Linked DNA regions of Pontiella desulfatans. Each later gene encodes a partner of the first gene's protein in a complex. Links are inferred from orthologs where the notes say so. Each region holds a gene or a part of one and is shown in the gene's direction. Other genes may lie near its edges.

Region 1 (8,790 bases):
TGACGCTCGAGACGATCACGCGCAAAAACGCCATGGTCTCGCACGGGCTGGAAGAGGGCGAGCTGGTCATCATCGAAGGCAACCGTACGCTGAGCGACGGCCAGCGCGTGGAAATCGTTGAAGCAGGTGGCGGCGAATGATTGTAACCAACTATGCCATCAAATTCCGCACGGCGGTTTTTGTGTTTATCGCCGTGCTGGTTTGGATGGGCTACAAATCCTACAAGACCCTGCCGCGCGAGGGCTCGCCTGACATCACCATCCCGCAGGTGTTCGTAACCGCCATCCATCCGGGCACCGCCCCGGAGGACATGGAAAACCTCGTCTGCATCCCGATCGAAAAAAGGCTCAACGAGCTCGGAAGCGTGAAGGATATCTCGGCCATGGCGGCCGACAGCGTGGTGGTCTTCACCATCGAATACATGGCCGGCGTCGATGTCGACACCGCCATCCAGCGCGTGAAGGACAAGATCGACCTCGCCCGCCCCGACCTGCCCGACGATCTCGACGAACCGGTGGTGGAAGGCCTCAACTTCAGCACCGACATCCCGATCATGCGCTTCGCCCTCTCCGGCGACCCCGACCTGGAACGGCTCAAGAGCACCGCCGAATTCCTGCAGGACGAGATCGAGAATATTTCCGGCGTCAAGGAGGCGCGCATCGTCGGCACCCGCGAGCGCGAGATCCGGCTGGAGTTCGACCTGCCGCGCCTGGTGGCCTACAACATTCCGCTGTTCGATGTGGTTGGCCTGATCGGCAAGGAAAACGTTACGATGTCGGCCGGCATGCTGGAGGTGGACGAAAACAAGGTGCAGGTGCGCGTGCCCGGCGAATTCGTGCTGGCCTCCGACCTGCGCGACCTGGTGGTGGTGCAGCGCGAGAACCGCCCCATCTACCTGCGCGACATCGCCACGGTCTCGGATACCTACAAGGACCTCGAAAGCATTTCCCGCATCAATGGCGAAACCGCCGTTACGGTCGAGGTGTTCAAGCGCGCCGGCGAAAACTCCGTCCACCTGATCGACGAGGTGAAGCAGCACATCGACCCCACCAGGATCTCGAAGGATATCCACATCACCATTGTCCAGGACGATTCCAAGGATATCCGCGACATGCTCGCCGAACTGGAAAACAACATGGCGTCGGGTTTTTTCCTCGTCATCGTCGTGCTGCTGATTTTCATGGGGCGGCGCAACAGCCTGTTCGTCGGGCTGGCCATCCCCTTCTCCATGCTGCTTTCGTTCACCATCATGTCGCTGATGGGCATCACGATGAACATGGTGGTGCTGTTCGCCCTGATCCTCGCCGTCGGCATGCTGGTCGATAACGGCATCGTGATCGTGGAAAACATCTACCGCCTGCACTGCGAAGGGTTGTCGCGGATGGAGGCCGCGCGGCAGGGCGCGGCGGAGGTAGCCTGGCCGGTCACCACTTCGACCCTCACCACGCTCGCCGCCTTTTCGCCGCTGTTGTTCTGGCCGGACATCATGGGCGAGTTCATGAGCTACATTCCACAAACCCTCATCATCACCCTCGCCTCGTCGCTCTTTGTTGCGCTGGTGATCAATCCGGCCATCTGCTCGGTGCTGATCAAGCGCGGCAAACGCAACTTCGACGACAACCGAACCGAGCACCACCCCTTTGTGCGCGGCTACGAAGCCCTGCTGCGCCATGCGTTGCACCACCGCGCCACCCTGCTGATCATCAGCCTGCTGTTCCTCATCCTGAGTTCCCAGCTCTACGGCCGCTTCGGCAAGGGCGTCTCGCTGTTCGTCAACACGGAACCGCGCGCCGCCCAGATCGAAGTCCGCTACCCGGAAGGCACGGCCATTGAAAAAACCGATGCCGTCATGAAGCACGTCGAGAACGCCATCAGCGATCTCGACGACATTGAGTTCATCCTCGCCACCACGGGGCAAGGCATGGGCAGCGGATTTTCGGAAGGCAGTGGCGGAACCTACCTGGGATCGTGCTACATCAAGTTTGTCGACGAAAAGGAACGCGTGGGCAAGACCTCCGAATTGATCCAGAAGTTCCGCGACCGCATTGGCCGGATCCCCGGCGTGGAGATCAAGATCGATGCCTTCGAGGAGGGGCCGCCGCAACAACCTCCGGTCAACATCGAGGTGTCCGGGGAAAACCTGGAACAGCTCAACGACATTGCCACGGAGATCAAGCGGCGCATCAGCCCGGTGCCGGGGCTGGTCGACCTGCGTTCGAACTATGAGAGCGCATTGCCCGAGCTGCAGTTCATCGTCGACCGCAAGCGGGCCGGCGTGCTGGGGCTCGACACCGAAACGATCGGCTTTTTCCTGCGCACCTCGATCTACGGTACGGAATCGCAACGCAAGTTCCGGGCGGGCGAGGACGAGTTCGATATCACCGTACGCCTGCCCCGCCCTTCCCGCGAACAGTTCAACCTGTTGGACGAAATCTACATTCCGGTGCAGGATGCCGAACCCGTTCCGCTCTCCTCGCTGGGCAAATTCGAATATACCTCCGGGCGCGGCGTCATCCGCCGCAAGAACCAGAAACGTGTCATCACCATTTCGGGCAACAAGGATGGCCGCGAATCGAACGAGCTACTGGCCGACATTGTCCCCATCGTCAGTTCAATCAAGATGCCGCCCGGCTACACCATCGTTTACACCGGCGACCGGGAAGACCAGGAGGAGTCGTCGGAATTCCTGTCGCGCGCGTTCATGCTGGCGCTGGCCGGCATCGTGGTGGTGCTGGTGCTCCAGTTCAACTCCGTCATGCTGCCGTTCGTGATCCTGCTCTCGATCATCCTTTCGATCATCGGCGTGATGTGGGGCCTGCTGCTCACGCGCATGCACTTCAGCATTGTCATGACCGGTGTGGGCATCATCAGCCTGGCCGGCATTGTGGTGAACAACGCGATCGTGCTCGTCGACTGCATCAACCAGATGAAAGCCAAGGGGCTCGACACCCGCGAAGCGGTCGTGCACGCGGGCCGCCTGCGGCTGCGCCCCGTCCTGCTGACGGCGGTGACGACCATTCTCGGCCTGATCCCGATGGCCATCGGCTTCAGCTTCGATGTGCATACGTTCCGCTTCTCCGCCGGCGGCGCAACATCGGCCTGGTGGGCGCCCATGGCCATTGCGGTGATCTTCGGCCTGGCCGTTTCGACCTTGCTCACGCTGGTGCTCGTGCCGCTGATGTATAGCCTCGCCGATTCCTTCGCCGCCTTCCTCCGTCGGCATATCGTGATTGGTGAGGACTGACGTGAAGCGTGAAGTGTGAGACGTGACGATTGAAACGTGAGGAATTGAAAACATCACATTTCAACCCTCATGAATCACTTCTAGTATTTTTTGCTATTTTTCCCGTATGCGGAGGCTTGCTCTTCCGCTAGAGCCTGTTTATGCTCTGGCAGTTAGGTCGGAAAATTAATCGAGGACACGATTGTGGTAAAAATATCAGACAAGGACTGGGACGCACTGAAGAAAAAACTGGCCGACGACGGTCGCCTGGAAAAATTCATCCTGGGCGAACCGGAGCAGGAATATGTCACATCCCGTGGCATGGAAATCCTGCGACTGCATGCGACCGACTTCGTGAACAAGCGCCTTGCCCCGGCCAAACCCAAGAACGACGGACGCCAAACCCCGACCAAGGGACACCCCGTCTTCATTGCCCAGCACGCCTGCGGCTGCAACGACCGTTCGGCCGTAGAGGAATTCTTCGGCTATGAAAAGGGCCGCGAACTCACGGAGGACGAAGTCGACATCATCGTCGACACCATCCTTCGCTGGATCGACGAGCACCTCGACACCTAAGGCCCGACCCAACGGGCTGTAAAAATCCACCATGCGGTGGATTTTTTCTTTTTTCCCACCCCCCCTTCGAATACCCTGCGCCACTTATGGAACCAACCGTAGTTAAGAGAGCCGACCACAATGTCAGCCGAAAAAATATCAGCTCCGCCGCCGTAAAGGTGCTCTATCACCTGAAGGACGAAGGCTATACCGCCTATTTGGCCGGGGGCGGCGTACGCGACCTGTTGCTCAACCGCAACCCCAAGGATTTCGACGTGGCAACCAATGCCACCCCCGAACAGATCCGCAAATTGTTCCGCAACTGCCGACTGGTTGGCCGCCGTTTCCGGCTGGCCCACATCCTGTTCCGCGGCGAGGTGATTGAAACCTCCACCTTCCGCGCCCCGGTGCCTGAAGATGCCGATGACACCGTCCACTGCGAAAACACCTTTCGGACCGCCGATTCCGGGCAGGTGATGCGCGACAATATTTTCGGCACCCCGGAAGAGGATGCCCTCCGGCGCGATTTCACCATCAATGCGCTCTTCTACAACATTGCCGACTTTTCCGTGATCGACTACGCGGGCGGCCTTGAAGACCTGGAACAAAAGATGATCCGCGTCATCGGCGATCCCGACAAACGGTTTGCCGAAGATCCCGTGCGCATGATTCGCGCGGCGCGTTTTGCCGGCACCCTCGGTTTCGAGATCGAACAGGGAGCCTACGACTCCATCTGCCGCAACAAGGACCTGCTCCGCCACGCGGCCCCTTCGCGCATGTATGAGGAAGTCCAGAAGCTCTTTTTCTGCGGCCATGCCAAGGAGGTTTTCCACTGGCTGGAAAAAACCGATCTCCTGCACCCGATGTTCCACGATTTCTCGCACTGGATCGACGAGGACAAGACGCGCCACGACTGGGTAATCCATGCGCTGGACCAGATGGACCGGTGGCGCAAGGCCGGCCTGCAGGTGCACCCGGCCCTGCTCTTCGCGTTGATCTTCGGCGAGTATCACGAATATTTGATCCAGCAGCTCGTCGAGGCTGGCCAATCGCACCTCGACGCCGCCCGCAACGCGGTGCACGGCCACCTCAAGGGCATGTGCGAAAACGTCCGCGTGCCCAAAAACGTGATTTACCAGGTTTCCGACATCATGGGCAACCAGCAGCGCTTCGAACGCACCAAAGGGCGCCGACCGCAGCGTTTCATGCAAAGCCGCGGCTTCCTCGATGCCTTCCTCTACTTCAAGATTTCCTCCAAGGCCCACAACCGCAACCAGGAACTACTCGAATACTGGAACGAAATGCGCCAGCCAAAGAAATCGTAGCGGGGGATCGGTGCATTCCCCCGACCTTGGCTTTTTCTTTCAGCGTTTGGTTTGAATCGCCCCCCGCCCCGCCTGCTTCATGCCCGTAGGACAAATATTTCCAAAACACACTTGTGTGCACCCTGCCTATTTAGATACATTTTTGTATTCAGGTTTGGGCAATGAACAAGCCCACCCCGCATGAGGATGCAAAAATGAATCAAAGTGAAAAAGAACTGCAGGTTCTGTATAAAATCTCGCAGACCATCTCGGCTCGCCAGCACAATATTTCCGGGTTGCTGAACGAGGTATTGGAAATCATGGAAACCGACATGGGGGTCTTGCGCGGAACGCTGACCCTGCGCAAACCCGGCACCGATATCCTGAACATCGAAGCCTCCAGCGGGCTTTCCACCAGCGAAATGCGCCGCGGGCAATATGAGCTGGGCGAGGGCGTCACGGGACGCGTCGCCAAGACCGGGCAGCCCGATCTCATCCCCGACATCAGCAAGTCGCCGGATTTCCTCAACCGCACCAAGGCGCGCGGCGATCATAAAACGGCCTTTATTTGCGTACCGATCATCCACCACAAGGAAGTGATCGGAACCATGAGCATCGACCTTCCGTCCTCTGCAGAAGAAGAGCTACAGGGCTATTCCGTGTTTCTCGAGCACGTTGCCCAAATCCTGGCATCCGCCGTTTCGACCATCCGCGAGGAGAACGAGGAACGCAATGCGCTCGAATCGGAAAATGAAATGCTGCGGCGCCAGCTAGGCGGGCGCTACAGCATCGACAACATGGTGGGCAACTGCAACTCGATGCGCGCGGTCTATGAACAGATCGTCCAAGTGGCCAACAGCGCAGCGACGGTGCTGGTGCGGGGCGAGTCCGGCACCGGCAAGGAGCTGGTGGCCCGGGCCATCCATTTCAACAGCCCGCGCAAGAACAACGCCTTTGTGAGCGTCAATTGCGCCGCCCTGCCCGAAAACCTGATCGAGTCCGAACTCTTCGGCCATGAAAAGGGGGCCTTCACCGGGGCGCAGCAACAGCGCAAGGGGCGCTTCGAACTGGCCAACGGCGGAACGATCTTCCTCGACGAAATCGGCGACATCTCGCCGCCAGTCCAGGTGCGCCTGCTGCGCGTGCTGCAGGAAAAATCGTTCGAACGGGTTGGCGGCAACGAAACGATCACCGTGAATGTGCGCGTGGTGGCCGCCACGAGCCGCAACCTGGAAGAGGGGATGACGACCGACACCTTCCGCGAGGACTTGTATTACCGTCTCAACGTCTTTCCGATCATGCTGCCGCCATTGCGCGAACGCAAATCCGACATCATGCTGCTGGCCGACCACTTCCTGCAAAAGTATGGCGAAATGTATGGCAAGGACATGAAGCGCATCTCCACCTCGGCGATCAACATGATGATGGCCTACCACTGGCCAGGCAACGTGCGCGAACTGGAAAACTGCATAGAACGGGCCGTGCTCACCTCGTCCGACTGTGTCATCCATGGCTTCAACATGCCGCCGTCGCTGCAGACCAGCGATGAAACCCACACCAGCCTACTGCCCGAAAACGGCGCCAACCTGAAACAGATGATCGAGGCCTACGAACGCGAAATCCTGATCGATGCACTGAAAAAACATCGTGGCAATGCGGCGGCGGTCGCCCGCTACCTGCAAGCCACGCAGCGCATCATTAACTACCGCATCAAGAACCTCGGCATTGAACCACGGAATTACAAGTAGGGCCCAAACGCCCCGGACCGGACAACCATGGAAATAGACCAACTAGTTGAATCGTTCGCGTTCCGCTTCAAAGCCTCCGGCGTGGACAATGCCAAACGGGTGGCGGAGGAACTACTGGCCCACGTCTTTGAATGCCGGCCGCTGGAAATCTACACCGGGAAGCCCCCCGAAGCGCGCTCCACCGCCGAGCAGTTCAAGATCATCAGCCGGCTTGAACCGCTGGCCGAACGAATTGAGAACGGCGAACCGCTGCAGTACGTGGTTGGCCACGTCGACTTTTGGGGACTCCAAATCAAGTGCGATCCGCGCGCACTGATCCCCCGCCCCGAAACGGAGCTTTTGGTCGAAGAGGTTTTGGCCTCGAAGGTTTGGAACCAAAAGAAGCCGGCAACGGTTATCGATGTGGGGATTGGCTCCGGGTGCATCGTCATAACCCTGGCCAAGCAACGACCGGATGCCAACTTCAAGGCGGTGGATATTTCCCCGTCCGCCCTTGAGCTGGCCCGGGAAAACGCGGAAGCCCATGGCCTGAAAAATCGCATTCTTTGGATAGAAGGATCCTTGCTCGAGGGCCACGCCCCCGAAAGCGCCGATGTGGTTGTGGCGAACCTGCCCTATATTGCCTCGAAGGACTGGAGCGAGCTCCACCCATCGGTGCGAGACCACGAGCCGAAGTCGGCGCTCGACAGCGGCCCTACGGGCATGGAGCTGATTGAAGACCTAGCCATGCAGGCTCGATCCATCCTCGTTCCGGGCGGGCAGATCTTCCTCGAATTCGGCTACAACCAAGGCAAGGCCGTCCTTGAGTGCCTTGAAAACATGGGCTATGCCGACATCCAGATCAAAAGCGACCTTGCCGGCCACGACCGCATGGCCATCGCCACCAATCCGTAGCCCCTTTTTTCCGACTGCCGAAGCCAAGGTGGGCTGACGGCAAAACATCATACTTGCATAAGTACGATATCATACTTATGCAAGTATGATGTTTCACTCAATCCCGCAGATAGTGGCAGCCGGTGTGGTGGGAGCCGCGGTTCTTGAAATAATCCTGGTGATACGCCTCGGCGGGATAGAATTTTCCTCCGGCCGTGATTTCGGTCACGATGGGCTTATTCCACTTTTTCTGGGATTCGGCCTTTATCTTTTCGGCGGCGGCCTTTTGCTCGGGGGTGTAGTAGAAAACGGCCGACCGATACTGGGTTCCTTTATCGGGTCCCTGGCGATTCATGGTGGTGGGATCGTGCAACCGCCAGAAATAGGCCAAGAGCTCGTCGTAGGAAACCCTGGAGGGATCATAGACGATTTCAATCGCCTCGGCATGGCCGGTTTCCTTGCTGCAGATTTCCTTGTAGGTGGGGTCGTCGGTTTTTCCGCCGGTGTAGCCTACGGTTGTATCGACCACTCCGTCCAACTCCTGGAAGACCGCCTCAACCCCCCAGAAGCAACCCGCCGCAAATACCGCCTTTTCCATCTTTGTCTCCTTAGTCCCTGCGCCCGCCGCAACTGCCACAGCCGCCAATGCCATCGTGATCCATCTCGTTTTCATGGTTATCTCCTATGCATCTTTTAGAGGGCGATATCAAGATTTCGTTCAATGGAGAGCATGCAGGGTCCATGTGAAACGGCAACATTCCTTGGCCCCGGGCGACACTCCGTTTAACGAAATGCGTTGCGCCAACCGCGCCGACCTAAACGCGGCGTGCTTTGCGCGGAGCAGCGTTCTAGGTGTAGAGTTCGGCCTCCTGCACGGCAAACTCGCGCGATTTTTCCTGCATCCCTTTCTCAACGGCTTCGGATTCGGAGAGGCCCTGTTCGGCGGCATATTGGCGGACGTCTTCGGAGATGCGCATGGAGCAAAACTTGGGCCCGCACATGGAGCAGAAGTGCGCGGTCTTGGCATCTTCGGTCGGCAGCGTTGCGTCGTGGTAGGAACGGGCGGTTACCGGGTCGAGCGCCAGAT
Region 2 (9,004 bases), on another replicon or contig:
GCCCATGCCGCCCTGCGCGATGATCGAGAACGCCTTGATCATACCGGAGACCGTACCGAGCAATCCCAGCATCGGAGCCGTCCCGCCAATGATCGAGAGAAAATTGATCGGCTTCATGAAGGTAACCATCTGCTCGTTGCCGGCTTCTTCGATGGCGTCCATCACGTGCTGCGCATCGTATGCGTGCTCTTCGGAAATCCGCTCCATGCCAGCGTCCAGAACGGCGGTCAGCAAACTATCGTTCGCGGCGCACAGCTCGCGCACCCCGGCCACATCCCGCTTGGCCATCAGCGCCTCAATCTCTCCCTTGAGATCGGCACGAAGCATATTTTTTTCACGTAGCAGGAGCGAATTCCTGATGATGAAATAGAACATCGCAACCGAGAAAAGACCCAGGGGATACATGGCCCAGCCGCCTTGCTTGATGAGCGCACCGAAGGTGACCGTGTCCGCAACCTCAACCTCTTGCTCCACCGCAGGGGCAGCACCGGCTTCCTGCGCCAGCGTACTTGCGATTGGAACGAGCATCCCCACCAGCAACACCAACATTGCCACGACTCCAAGATATCCTTTTTTCATTGCACTAGCCTCCTGCGTTTCCCATTGATTCTTTTTTGATTTGTGCACCCAGCTTGCTCCATTGCGTACCAGGATATGCGATCATAAGTTCGTTGGCCACCGCGTCGGCCTTCTCCGGCTGGCCGAGTTGCTGGTAGATTCGCGCTTCGAGCACCGTGGCCGGCGCCATCCATTCCGGATCGCGGCTATGGAATGCCAGGATGCGGGCAACATGCTGCATGGCCTGGCGGGGATCCCCTTTTTCAAGGGCGATCTTGCCCCGGATATATTCAGCCATCGGCACCGAAACATCCTCCGGCGCGGCGACGCTTTCAAAAACCCTTTTCGCGTCGGGGATCTTCCCCTGGTCGATGAGCATCATCGCAAAATAGAGGCTGGCGACATCGATGTCGGCCTGGTTTTTCGCGGCTCGGATCTGGCCTATGGTCTTGCCCGCACCGGCCGTGTTTTTATTCCAATACTGCGCCTTCAGCATCCAAAGCAGATACTCCCCCAGATTGGTCGGCAGATAACTGTATTCCGCCACCGGCCCGATGGACTGCTCAAGCAATCCTTCCAGCGACTTTCGATCGCCCGTATTGAACATCTTCTCGCACAGCGACAAACTGATGCCCGAAAAACGAAACTCGATTGCGCTGACCATGGAGAGCGACGAAGAGGAATTCCCGGTTTCCTGGAAGAGCCGATCGCCCTTGATAATCAGCTTTTTAACAACGAACGAATTGCCGCTGTTCACCGTGACCTTCGCCGCATACTGCGATTGAGCCAGGGCCGCCGATGCCAAGCCAAAAACAAGAAGAATGGAAGCCGTCAATTTCATAGCACTTCCTCCGCAGGGGCAAGCTCCGCAAATTTCCGGGCGGCCTCGATGCCCTCGGGCGTGGCCGCAACCGCCTCGTTCGCGAGCATTTCCCTGTAGGTATTAAGGATATCCTGCTCGTGGCCACCCAGCATTTCCAGACACAGGATGCTCTTGGCATAGGCCGGCGCAACCCACTCAACATAGTCCCCATACAAAACGTAGATTCGCTGGAAATAGGCAAACGCCTCCGCCGTCTCTCCCAATTCCATTTTGCAGACCCCCGAGCAATAGAGCGCTTCGGGTGTCAGCTCGCCGCGCCATTCGCGGATCCCCAAGACCTCTTTATAGGCTTCCAGCGCACGGTCATAGTTGCCCTGAAGACGGTAGACATCGCCGCGGCGCTTACGCGCCCAGCCCACCGACTTGCTGTAGCCGAACTTCATCAAAATCTCTTCGGAAAGGTCGAGCGCGTCGTCATAGCTGCCTTCCTTGATTAGCGCATCCAGGTTGGCCAGCATGATGTAGAGCATGTTGTTCGAAACCTGGAAGTTCGATATGAACCGGGCGCTCGCCTCGTGCACAGTCTCCCAATCCTCGCGTTTCACGCCTTCCCGCGCAATCAGCACCAGCGTGTTCGCGCCGGATGCAGGCACATTCTTTGCCTGGACGACCGAGTCAACAAACGGCTCGCGCTCGGGCCCGGAAAGAATGGTGGCGAACACCGTCTGATACTGCAGCTCCAGCGTCCGCTGGTTGCTGTCGGAGGCCGCCTTCAGATGCACATCGAGCCGATCCTTGATGATTTCCCGGTAGGACGACCACTCTTCGCTCTTATAGTCGGAAATCACCTCATTCAAAATCAGGTCGACACCGCCGAGGTTGGCATTGTTGCCAAAGCGGTTCACGAGCTCAAAATAGCTGTTCAGCGCACGCGGATATTCATCCTTTGCCTTATACGCCTTGCCCTGCCAGTTCGCCGCGTTCGCGAAATCGCCCTGTTCGCCCCACTCACCGATATAGCCGGCCATCAACGCAACCACCTCGTCGTAGCGCCTCAGGCGGGTGAGCACATCGGCGGACTGGAACACCGGATAGTTCACCTGCGACATATTCAGCGCCTTTTCGCGCGCCATGGCGTAGAAATCGAGGGCGACATCCATGTCGCCCTCGGCACCGCGCAGGTCGCCGAGCATGGCAAAGGCCTCCGACAGCAGGTGGCTTTCGGGATACTTGTCCACAAACGCCCGGAGGGTTCCCTCCGACGCCTCATACTGCTCCGCGCCGTATTGGGCAATGCCCAGGCGATAGGAGGAGTCCTCCTCGTAGATGCGCGGGCTATACTTCGGGTTGGTCAGATAGGCCTCGAACGCCGTCGCCGCCTCCGCAAAGCTGCCCAGGAACAGGAGCGACATCGACTGCCAGTATTCCGCCGACTCGTAGTAGCGGCTGTCTGGCCAGCGCTTGAGGATTTCGCGGAAGTTTTCCAGTGCCACGGCATAGTCGAATTGCATGAAGCGGATGTAGCCCATCAAATACTTCACCTGGTCGATATGCTTGTGGTCGGGGGAAAGCTCCAGTCCTTTTTTGCCGATGTCGTAGGCGAGGTCGAACTGCTCCTGCTGCATATGCACTTGCATCAGGTTCAGCGTCACATCATCGACGAACTCGCCATCGGGGCTTGTTTTCACATAATCATAGCCCTCGGCGGTGGCCAGCGCCCATTCGCGTTCGTCGAGCATCACGGCAAACGCCGAGAAACGCGCCTGGTCGGCCAGGGAGTTGGTGGGGTTTTCGTCGTAGATGCGCAGATAGATCGCATGCGCAGGCCAGTTGCGCTCCAGGTCGTTGTAGCACTGCGCCGTCCGCAGCATCACGTCCATGTCGTAGTCCTGGAAATTGGTAATGACCTGGTAATGTTTCTTGAGCCGATCGAAGAGCTGCTGCTGCTTGCGCTGCATTTCCTTGAAATCGGAAAGGGTTTGCGAGCCCCCGGCCACGAACGGCTTCATCTGGCCCTTCACGGTGCGCAGGCGGTTTTCATAGTGCTGCACCAGCTCCTTCTTGGTGAGCACCAGGCGATAGAGCAGGAGCGCCTTTTGGTACTCCCCCTTATTATAGTGCGAATCACCCGCCTCCAGCAGGGCCACGTTCAGGCCCACATCGTGGCGCGCCGCCTCGTCGCAATGCGGCAAAAACGTGAACAGGTTGCTGAAATCGTCGAGGCGCACATAGCAGGTCACCAGCATCACCGCCGCCCCCGCACGAACCGTTTCCTCCTTGGATATCCGGAAAAGGGAAATCAACGGACGCGTTGCGTCGGCCCATTTTTCCTGCTGGTAGCGCGCTTCCGCCAATAGCTGGGTCGCCGGAATCTTCAGGTCTTCGGCAAGCCGCGCATTCTGCAAAACAATCGCCGACTGCTCCTCCACCGTCGGCCACTGCTGGACCATGGTCAAGCACTGCGCCGCCATCACCCGGGCCGACTCCTGCTGCGGATCTTCGGGGAATTCATCGGAAAAGCGGACAAAGTTGCGTGCGCCGGAAACATATTCACCCAGCTTCATCTGGCAGTAGGCCAGCTGGTAGAGGGTGAAGGCCAGCGTCTGGCGCGCCTTCTTCTCCTCGTCGCCTTCCAGCCGAACCAGGACTTCCTCGAGAAACGGCAACGCATCCTCAAGCTGGTCGTTCTTCAGCAGTTCCTTCGAGGTTTCCAGCAAAACACTGGTCGATTCCGTACTCGGATCGAGTCTGGAAAGCTGGCTCTGGGTTACGCCCTTTCCACGGCTTTGCGCCGCCAAAAGCACCATTGCCATCAGCACAAGACCCCGAACTACCCCAACATGGCTTCTACACGCGTCCCACATAGGCTGGAAACATTACTTCAAGCGGACTCGATGCGGGAAGTTAAATCTGCTCAAAAAAACCAAAACAAGCCTTGCGTCACCGGGGCGCTTTGTATAAAAACCACGCTCCCAATTGAACACGAGGATTTTAGACATGAAAGCAAATATACATCCGAACTACGAAGAAGCAACCGTCCACTGCGCCTGCGGCAACGAGGTGAAAACCCGTTCCACCGTTAAACAGATGCATGTGAACACCTGCTCGAGCTGCCACCCGTTCTTCACGGGAAGCGCAAAACTGATCGACACGGAAGGCCGCGTAGACCGCTTCAAGAAGCGTTTCGCAGAAGGCACCTACTAGCTTTTTGCCTTTTGGAAAGCCGGACCCGCGCAAGCAGGTTCGGCCTTTTTGTGCCCGGATAAAATGGACGATTGGAATGCTGGATTACAGGAAAACTGAGCGATTGCCCACGGCCCTTCCCCAGCCCCCCATCCCACGAGCCACGCATTCAACCATTCAACACCCCAGGATCTTACCATGATCGACCACGCATACCTCGAACAGCTCCAATCCAAGCTCGGCGAACTCGAAACACGCATGTCTCGGCCCGAGGTTTCATCCGACCCCAAGAAGATGCAGGAGTGCATGCGCGACTACTCGCACCAAAAAATGCTGGCCGAATGCGCAAAAAACGTCCTGTCCCTTGTCGATGCCAAAGCCGAAGCCGAAGCCATCCTGACCGATGCCGACTCCGATGCCGAGTTGAAGGAAATGGCCGAAATGGAACTGGCCGAGATCGAGGAGACCCTCCCCAAGGCCGAGCGCGAGATGATGGTGTCGCTCATTCCGGCCGACCCCACCGACTCCCGCAACGTCATCATGGAAATCCGCGCCGGCACCGGCGGCGACGAAGCCGGCATCTTCTGCGGCGACCTCTACCGCATGTACACCCGCTATTTCGACCTGAAGGGATGGAGGCACAAGGTCCTCGACGTCTCCCCGTCGGAATCCGGCGGCTACAAGGAAGTCTCCTTCTCCGTTGAAGGCGAAGAGGTCTACAAAACCCTCAAGCACGAAGGCGGAACCCACCGCGTACAGCGCGTCCCCCAGACCGAAACCCAGGGCCGCGTCCACACCTCCGCCGCCACCGTCGCCGTGCTGGCCGAAGTGGAAGAGGTCGACATCGAAATCAAGAGCGAAGACCTGCGCATCGACACCTACCGCTCCTCCGGCGCCGGCGGCCAGCACGTCAACACCACCGACTCCGCCATCCGCATCACCCATATCCCGACCGGCACCGTCGTCCAATGCCAAGACGAACGCTCCCAGCACAAGAACAAGGCCGCCGCCATGAAAATGCTCCGTGCGCGCATCTACGACACCCAGCAGCGCGAAAACGCCGAAGCGCAGGCCTCCGAGCGAAAATCCATGGTCGGCTCCGGCGACCGCTCCGAAAAAATCCGCACCTATAACTATCCGCAGAACCGCCTCACCGACCACCGCATCAACCTCACGCTCTACAAGCTCGACCGCGTCATGGAAGGCGCCCTCGACGAAATCCTCACCGCCCTCTACGAGCACGACGTCGAAATACGCATCAAGCAGCAGATGGCCGGCTGACGCGACCCGCATCGGTAACCAGGTAGCAGGAGTCAGGTGCCACCCTCTGCGGAGGCCTCTCCGCTGTCCATTTCGGATGGGTGCGGGCGTTTCTTTCCCGTACACCCTGGGCGAGCACGGGACTATAGTGCTAATTCTTGGGATCATATTGATGGCGGTTCCGCCAGATCATGGAATGATGGAACCCCGAAAATTACTGGGATTGTTATTTATCAACCAAGGGAACGACATGAAGAAGATGAACCGTAGATCTTTCCAAATGACCGCAGCCGCGGCTTCAACAGCCATTCCGATGTTCAGCATCGGCAAGCCCGGCCAATCGGCCAATAGCAAAGTCAACGTCGCCATGATCGGCGCCGGAAACATTGCGAAAATGGCCTACGGCGGTGTCCAGGGCGAAAACATTGTCGCCCTGTGCGATGTCGATTCCTCCATGATCGACAAAAACCTCGACAAGCATCCGGGCAATCCGACCGCCAAACGCTTTTCCGATTTCCGCGTCATGCTCGATAAAATGGGCAAGGAAATCGACATGGTTTGCATCAACACGCCCGACCACACCCACTTCGCCGCCACCATGGCCGCCATGGAGCGCGGCATCAACGTCTTCACCCAGAAGCCGCTGGCCCACAACATCTGGCAGGCCCGCACGCTGAAAAAAGCCAAGGACAAATACAAGGTGCTCACCAACATGGGTAACCAGGGCCATACCTACAACGGCATCCGCCAACTCAAGGAGTGGTACGACCACGGCATTTTCGGCCAGATCACCGAAGCCCACAGCTACATCGGCGGCCCCAACTGGACGGGGCCCTATTTCCAGCGCCCGGAAAGCCTTCCGCCCGCCGCAGATCCGGTGCCGGCCTCCCTGGACTGGGATCTTTGGCAGGGACCGACCGGTCCGACGACCTTCCACAACCTCTACCATCCGAAAAAGTGGAGGGGATTCAACCGCTATGGCACCGGCACCTTCGGCGACTGGTTCTGCCATGTGGCCGACGCCCCCATCTGGCTGCTCGATCTCTACGAGCCGGTGGCCGTGGAAGCCGAAAAGGTGGCCGGCGGCGACGAATGGATGGTGGCCGACGGCTGCCGCGTCCGCTTCGACTTCAAAAAGCGCGGTTCCATGGCTCCCTGCACCTTCTATTGGTACAACGGCGATCCCAGCTTGTTCCGCCCCTCCGCCCCCGCCGACTGGACATGGCCGGGCAACCCGCCCAATGCCGGAACCTTCTACCACGGAACCAAAAACAGCGGCTTCACCGACAACCGTTCCAACAACCCGCGCCTGGGCAACAAGGAAGCACAGGTCGAGTTCAAGGCCGCCGGCTATCCGGACGAGAAATACCCGCGCATCAAGGGCGGTCCGATCCTCGAACTGGTCAACGCCATCAAAGGCGGTCCGGAATGCGGCGCCAACTTCGACTATGCCGCGCCCTTCACCGAAATCATGCTGCTCGGCATCATCGCCGTCAACCATGGCGGCAAGATCGAATGGGATTCCAAAAAGGCGAAAATCACCAACCGCCCCGAATTGAACCAACACCTCAAGGAACCGGTTCGCAAAGGCTGGGAATACGGCGAAGACCTCTGGAAGCGCTAAACGCCGGAGAATGGAAGGTCGAGTTCCACCTTGCCCACACCGTTCGTGCGGCGGACGGGGTGGAACCCGTCCCTCCACCAATGGCCTACGGCACGCGCAGCGCGAACTTGGCGACGAACATGGTCGGCAGGTAGGCGAGCAGGTAGATGCCGAGCCAACCGAGATCCTTCTTGGTGCCAGGTAGCTTGAAAAAGCTCGCCTGCTGCAGCGCGCGCGGATAGTTGATCGTGATCGACACCACCTGCTCCGATACCTCGGCGAACGCCGCCGGAGCGGGCGGAACGTTCCGGCCAAACACCAAATCAAACGAGGATACGGTTTCGTCCCCCACCTTCAGCTTGACCGGATGTTTGCCTTCGGCGCTTTCGGGCACGCTGATGAGCCACGTCATCTTTTGCGGAGGAACGCCCTCTCTCAAGAATGCGTTGAGGCTGGCGAGCATCGTCATGCGCGTATGGTCGGCGGCCGACTGCACTTCCCACGGAAGGTCGGACATGTCGCTCGCATCCTTCCACTCGGCGCGCAGTTCTTCGAGCTCGGTGCGGATCGGCGGCAGCGTTTGCGCCGCGTCCGAATCCAGTTCCAACGGCGAAGGCACGGCCAGCGAGACGGGTGCCAGGCATTCCCCATCGATCTCGGCCACAATGCTGACCATGCGTCCCGGCTCGGCGTTCCACGATGCCGGATCAACCCGCATCGGGAACCACATGAAGACCATGATCATCGGCCCAAGAATCAACGCCAGCGGAACCATCGATGCTTTCAAAATGCGCGTCGTTACGGGCGCGGCCAGTTGTTCCATGGTTTTTCGGCGGGCGCTTTCGGCGGGCAGTTTGTTCGCCGCCTTGCGCAGCAGGCCCGAACGGCGCTTGGCTTCGAACAACCGACCGTTGTCGGTCAAATAGCGCTGGCCGAGAATCGGAATCAGACCGAAAAACCCGGCCACAATAGCCACGGCGCCAATCATGCCGAAGCCGCGCACCAGTGGCCACAGCAGCGTATCGAGCAGGCCCATGAACGGATCGTGCAGCAGGTTCGGCGGCAGCAGAAACACCAGCCCCAACAGCACCCCCCAAACAATCGCCATCGTCAAACCGAGTCGGTTGGCGCTGGCTTCCTTGGCACTCGCGGGCGGCGGAATTTCGCTGCGCGGAATGCGCGCATCCTCCACCTCGGCGTCCGCCCCTTCGCGATAGACCATTCCTGCGTTGGCATCGACCGTAATCGTCTCGCCCTGCGCCAACAGTTCGGTGGCGCCGTCGAGCACGACAGCGGGCAAGCCCATCTCGCGAGCAACCACCGCGCCGTGCGACAGCGAACCGCCGCGCTCCAGCACAAGCCCACCCGCCTTGGCGAACAGCGGCGTCCACGATGGATCGGTGGAGGGGCAAACCAGGATCGAGCCCTTTTCAAAGCCATCGCATTGATCGGGACTAAGCACAATCGAGGCCGGGCCGACCGCCGAACCGCACGAAACGCCGTGCGCCGCCAGCGCCGGGCCATCGGCACGCACCACGGCGTTGCCCAACGATGCAACATCGCCCGCCTCGATCACA

The links.
Region 2: the proteins of prmC (region 1) and prfA are in contact, whole or in part, in a crystal structure (PDB 2B3T), measured with the Escherichia coli proteins. The link is inferred for Pontiella desulfatans from one-to-one orthologs.

The regions. Positions count from the first base shown.
Region 1 is NZ_CAAHFG010000001.1:121,119-129,908, reverse strand. What follows is about bases 6,058-8,790. They hold prmC (peptide chain release factor N(5)-glutamine methyltransferase), read left to right. Parts: upstream 6,058-6,857; coding sequence 6,858-7,724; downstream 7,725-8,790. Other genes in these bases: thiC (phosphomethylpyrimidine synthase ThiC), read right to left, coding at 8,552-8,790; msrA (peptide-methionine (S)-S-oxide reductase MsrA), read right to left, coding at 7,822-8,376; E9954_RS00510 (sigma 54-interacting transcriptional regulator), read left to right, coding at 6,058-6,830. In the rest of the region: E9954_RS00530 (efflux RND transporter periplasmic adaptor subunit), read left to right, coding at 1-140; E9954_RS00525 (efflux RND transporter permease subunit), read left to right, coding at 137-3,244; E9954_RS00520 (DUF4186 family protein), read left to right, coding at 3,428-3,799; polynucleotide adenylyltransferase PcnB, read left to right, coding at 3,886-5,103; more of E9954_RS00510, read left to right, coding at 5,298-6,057. UniProt on the Escherichia coli protein: Methylates the class 1 translation termination release factors RF1/PrfA and RF2/PrfB on the glutamine residue of the universally conserved GGQ motif, i.e. on 'Gln-235' in RF1 and on 'Gln-252' in RF2.
Region 2 is NZ_CAAHFG010000002.1:1,096,121-1,105,124, reverse strand. Bases 3,857-6,803 are described here. They hold prfA (peptide chain release factor 1), read left to right. Parts: upstream 3,857-4,762; coding sequence 4,763-5,845; downstream 5,846-6,803. Other genes in these bases: E9954_RS20020 (Gfo/Idh/MocA family protein), read left to right, coding at 6,075-6,803; rpmE (50S ribosomal protein L31), read left to right, coding at 4,379-4,585; E9954_RS20035 (tetratricopeptide repeat protein), read right to left, coding at 3,857-4,194. Also shown: E9954_RS20045 (MotA/TolQ/ExbB proton channel family protein), read right to left, coding at 1-579; E9954_RS20040 (tetratricopeptide repeat protein), read right to left, coding at 584-1,399; more of E9954_RS20035, read right to left, coding at 1,396-3,856; more of E9954_RS20020, read left to right, coding at 6,804-7,448; E9954_RS20015 (PEP/pyruvate-binding domain-containing protein), read right to left, coding at 7,534-9,004. UniProt on the Escherichia coli protein: Peptide chain release factor 1 directs the termination of translation in response to the peptide chain termination codons UAG and UAA.